Regions from separate parts of the Brevibacillus ruminantium genome, predicted to be linked through region 2. Evidence: riboswitches for the same ligand, from Rfam matches in the RefSeq annotation. Region 2 holds a riboswitch; the other holds the start of a gene.
The links. Region 2 has a riboswitch for FMN ahead of ribD (bifunctional diaminohydroxyphosphoribosylaminopyrimidine deaminase/5-amino-6-(5-phosphoribosylamino)uracil reductase RibD). Riboswitches for the same ligand answer to the same signal wherever they lie in the genome.

Region 1: another riboswitch for FMN. It lies ahead of NDK47_RS21760 (ECF transporter S component); the one in region 2 lies ahead of ribD (bifunctional diaminohydroxyphosphoribosylaminopyrimidine deaminase/5-amino-6-(5-phosphoribosylamino)uracil reductase RibD).

Annotation. Positions count from the first base shown of each region.
Region 1 is NZ_CP098755.1:4,422,337-4,424,790, reverse strand. It holds gene NDK47_RS21770 (ABC transporter permease) at 1-757, shown strand, start outside; gene NDK47_RS21765 (hypothetical protein) at 866-1,018, shown strand; FMN riboswitch at 1,149-1,307, shown strand; gene NDK47_RS21760 (ECF transporter S component) at 1,660-2,259, shown strand.
Region 2 is NZ_CP098755.1:1,172,506-1,174,959, forward strand. It holds FMN riboswitch at 550-701, shown strand; FMN riboswitch at 802-950, shown strand; gene ribD (bifunctional diaminohydroxyphosphoribosylaminopyrimidine deaminase/5-amino-6-(5-phosphoribosylamino)uracil reductase RibD) at 1,053-2,183, shown strand; gene NDK47_RS05705 (riboflavin synthase) at 2,168-2,454, shown strand, end outside.

The DNA of each region.
Region 1 (2,454 bases), 2.4 Mb from region 2:
TCTGGGACAGTATTTCAAGACAAGACTGGCGTATCGCGCCGATTTTTTGGGAGAGCTGGCCTCCAACCTGATCAATGAGCTGATCAACCTGGTGTTTATCGTGGTTGTTTTCCAGCACGTCCCCCTGCTCAAAGACTGGTCGCGGGACGAGATTATTTTTATCTACGGCTTTTTCCTGATCCCGTATGCGCTCTTTTCCATGTTTTTCGGCTTCTGGGATTTCAACGAACGCTATATCATCCGCGGCGAAATGGACCGTGTCCTCACCCGGCCGCTCAATAATCTGGCCCAGGTTTGTCTGGAGTCGATTGCGCCGGACCGGATTTTTGGCGTGATAACCGGCTTGATCATCATGGGCTACGCTGCCATCCGGCTGGATTTGTCGTTCACCTGGTACGATCCGCTTCTGTTTGTCGGACTGGTCTTCAGCGGCATGCTGATCTATGGCGGGGTGTATACGGCAATTGCCGCCGTCAGCTTTTTCTCTGATTCACGCACCGGCATCTCGCCGATGATCTGGAATATTCAACAGTACGGACGCTATCCGGTCGACGTCTATAACAAAGTGATCCGGATTGTTCTGACCTATGTGCTGCCCTTTGCGTTTGTCGGGGTGTATCCGGCCGCTTACTTCCTGCGCAAAGAGACGTGGTACGTGTACGCCGCCTTTACGCCGGTTGTCGGGATTGTCTTTTTCAGCATCGGCCTGCTGGTCTGGAACTGGGGCGTGCGCAAATACAGCGGGGCGGGGTCATGACTCCGCTTCTTTCTGTTCATGCTAAATGGCTCATGCACTAACGAACACTAACGAATATAACCTTTCGAACGCGGAAAAAAATCTCAAGTCCAAAGGAGAGGCGATCCGATGTTTTTCTCCTGGTACTATGAAAAATTATTTTCAACCTTCATGGCGCTGTTGCCCGTTCTGATCATGCTTGCGCCGTTTATGATCGCAGAGCTTTGCAAACGGTTCCCGGGACGCGGAATGAGCGGAAAAGGGGAAAGCAGGCAGCGTTGATCTTGAAGTGGACAGGCTGCGGATGAAAAGAACGGTTGATCAGCCCGAGTCATCCGAAACTGTCCGGCTGCAAACTTCTGGCATTGTCAAAGCAGAGAAAGCCACTTATAATACTTGTGTATAACCACATACATTCCTTCGGGGCAGGGTGAAATTCCCGACCGGCGGTGATCGCTGTGCAGCATGCACGCGTAAGCCCGCGAGCCTCCTTGGTGCGACGCGAATCGGGAGTGCAGGATCTGGTGAGAATCCAGAGCCGACAGTACAGTCTGGATGGGAGAAGGATGACGACAGTACGTGATTTTTCTGCGTGCTTGTTTGCTTGTGCATGGGTATGACACCAGGGGGTTGTTGCCGATCAGCAATCCTTCTGTTTCCTGTACCTATGATGTGCAGGTCTCTTTCGTTATCTTTGCATGCCAGTCAAAGCCCTGAGTAGATGTTTACTCAGGGTTTTTTATTTGCGCAGGTGGACGCTGCGCGGACTTTTGGCGAGCAGGGACTATTAAAGCTTGTTAAAAAGCATAGCGGGCGTTTCGTAGGGGATTCCTGCGGGCAGGCAGAGAGCGAAAGCAAGCACAAAGGCACGGTTGCTGTTGCCATTCCTCAAGAAGGAAGAGAACAATGAGGAGATGGTACAGATGAAAGAAACCGCGATTTCCACATCGCATGCGACCCAGCGGCTGGTGACGATTCCTATGCTGGCGGCGGTCGCGTTTGTCTTGCAGTATCTTGAATTCCAGTTGCCGCTGATGCCTACATTTTTGAAGCTGGATTTCAGTACATTGCCCGGTTTGATCGGAGCCTTGATCTACGGTCCGATGGCGGGTGTGATTATCGAAGTGTTGAAAAATACGCTCCACATGCTGTTTAAAAATACGGACGGCCTCTTGATCGGCGAGCTGGCCAATATCGTAGCAGGCGCCAGCTTTATTGTGGCGGCGGTTTATCTGCAGCGTTTGGGGCAAGGAAGAAAAATGTTCATAGCCGGGCTTGCCATTGGTACCCTGCTGATGACGGCGGTGATGGCGGTAGCCAACGCCTATCTCCTGCTTCCTGCTTATGCAGCGCTGTATCAGGTTTCGCTGGAACAGTTGGTGGCCCAATTCCAGGCGGAGAGCGTATGGTCCCTGATTTTGTACGGCATTGTGCCGTTTAATCTGATAAAAGGCTTGCTGGTGTCGCTTGTCGCGTACCCGCTGTATGTCAAGCTGGCCCCAAGGCTGGGCTTGCGATCCTAAAAATTGACAATCCGAATTCTGTCTGCTACCATATTGCCCATAAAAGCAATGAACGGACCCGCAGGCGCGAGATGAGCCCCAGAGAGTCGACCCGAGGCTGGAAGGTCGATGCCCGAACGTACCTGCTCCCCATCCAGGAGCTGCTGGCGATGAGCCATGCCGGTGAACCCGCCGTTAACGGGCTTTGAGCGGACC
Region 2 (2,454 bases):
CCTGCAAAATAAATGTTGTCAAAATATCCAGTGTAGTTATTACTTTTAACTTATAGGTCGAGAAGTCTCCCACTTCTAAAACCTTACAGCGTTTGGTTGTAAGTGGGGGATGAATCGACTTTGGACAAGGACAGGCTTTTGCCTGTTCAGTTGTCCGACACTTTGGTAAAATCTACTTATGATGTTCTTTGATAACTGGATATATGGGGTTGCATGGAGAAACAAAATGCGAAAACCAAGCTTATCCTTCCATGCGTAAAATATCCAAGGTAACAAAAGAACTCCGAAACGTCGGACATCTAGGGTAGGGACTACCCGAAGTAACGCTCGAGGAGACGAAAGGTTACTTTCGTCGTGGATTTGAGAAGCTCCCACTTCTAGGCGTTAGCCTAAGTGGAGAGTAGTTCACATGTACCACAGCTGACCCGATCTGTTCTCCCTCCAGAAATACATACCATGTCACCAACCGCTAAATCACTGAAACGGGCCCTTGCCAGAAAAAAGTGTAATGCCGCGGAAAAAGCATGGTATAATGCAAGAAACTGAATAGCCAACCTTCAGGGTAGGGTGAAATTCCCGACCGGCGGTGATGACGAACGCACGTCCGAGCCCGCGACTCGCTTGCAGAGCTGCTTTTTGCAAGCGACTGACTTGGTGAAATTCCAAGGCCGACGGTAAAGTCCGGATGGGAGAAGGTGGAACAAGTCTTTGGCTTTGTTTGAAAAAACGAAGTGGAAAGGCTTCTTCTTCTATGCCCCCTGAATGTAAGTTTCAGGGGTTTTTCTTGTTAAAAACTGAATAGAAGACCTTCAGGGCAGGGTGAAATTCCCGACCGGCGGTATTGGCGCAAATGCGCCTGAGCCCGCGACTCGCATGCAGCAGACACTGCAAGCGACTGATCTGGTGCAAGTCCAGAGCCGACGGTAGAGTCCGGATGGGAGAAGGTAGCACAGCCTGTGTTCTCTGTTGAAAAAATGGAGAGCAAAAGGTTTCTTTCCCTATGCCCTGAAGCGTGCTTCACGGGCATTTTTCATGGGAAAGGAGAGGAAGAGATGGCAGAAAGCGATTTGTCCTATATGTCGCTGGCGCTTGATCTGGCCCGCGCAACGAAAGGACAAACCAGCCCCAATCCAGTGGTGGGAGCGGTGATTGTCCGTGATGGAATGGTTGTCGGCATGGGGGCGCATGTAAAAGCAGGGGAACCGCACGCAGAGGTTCATGCCCTGCGTATGGCTGGTGAGCTTGCAAAAGGAGCTACTTTATACGTCACACTGGAACCGTGCAGTCACTACGGGAGAACGCCGCCCTGTGCCAAAGCTGTGCTCGAGGCAGGGATCGCACGGGTAGTCGTGGCTGCGGCTGATCCCAATCCACTCGTTGCCGGCAAAGGGATCAGCCTTCTTCGGCAGGCGGGAGTCGACGTAGTTGTGGGGGTTGGCGCGGTGCAGGCGAAAAAACTAAACGAAGTGTTTTTCCACTACATCCAGAAACAGACGCCTTTCGTCACAGTGAAGACGGCTTCCACACTGGATGGAAAAATCGCGACCCGCACAGGTGACAGCCGCTGGATTACAGGCGAAGAGGCCCGCAAGCGTGTCCACCAGCTTCGCAGAGAGCATGATGCTATTCTGGTCGGCGTGCAAACGGTACTGGCGGATGATCCGGCACTGACGGCGCGCGAGCAGGGACAGGTTACCGGCAGACAGCCGCTGCGGGTGATCCTGGACAATCATTTGCGAATTCCGGATACCGCCTGTGTTCTCCGGGATGGGCACGCCCCAACCTTGCTCTTTGCATCTGATCAAGCACCTGTGGAGCGGCAGAGACAGCTGGAGAGCCTGGGGGCAGAGGTAGTTAGATTGGCTGGCCGTGTCAGCGTCGAGCAAGTGCTGGCTGAGCTGGGGAAAAGGGGTATTTCCTCCCTGTTAGTCGAGGGGGGAGCAACCGTCAACGGCTCTTTCCTGGATGCCCGGGCCGTTCAAAAGGTCGTTCATTTCCTCTCCTGCAAGCTGGTTGGCGGAGCAGCGGCGCCGGCTTCCTATGGGGGCTTGGGACAGTCGTTCATGCAGGATGCGATTTCGCTGGCTGATGTAGAGATGGAGCTATTCGGGGGTCATGATCTGTGCATTGCTGGCTATCCGGTTTGGAAAGAAGAGGGGAGTGCGACATGTTTACGGGATTGATTGAAGAAGTGGGCGTAGTCGAAACGGTTTCCAGCAATGATCGATCCTGCAAACTGATCATTCGTGCCTCCAAGGTCGTGGAGGATGTCCGCCTGGGGGACAGCATCGCGGTCAACGGCGTCTGTCTGACCGTTACGTCTTTTTCCCGGGCGCGTTTTCAAGCGGATGTCATGCCGGAGACCTGGCAGGTGACCAATCTGTCTGCTTTGCAGCCGGGGAACCGTGTCAATCTGGAACGGGCGATGAAATTGGGGGAGCGTCTCGGTGGCCA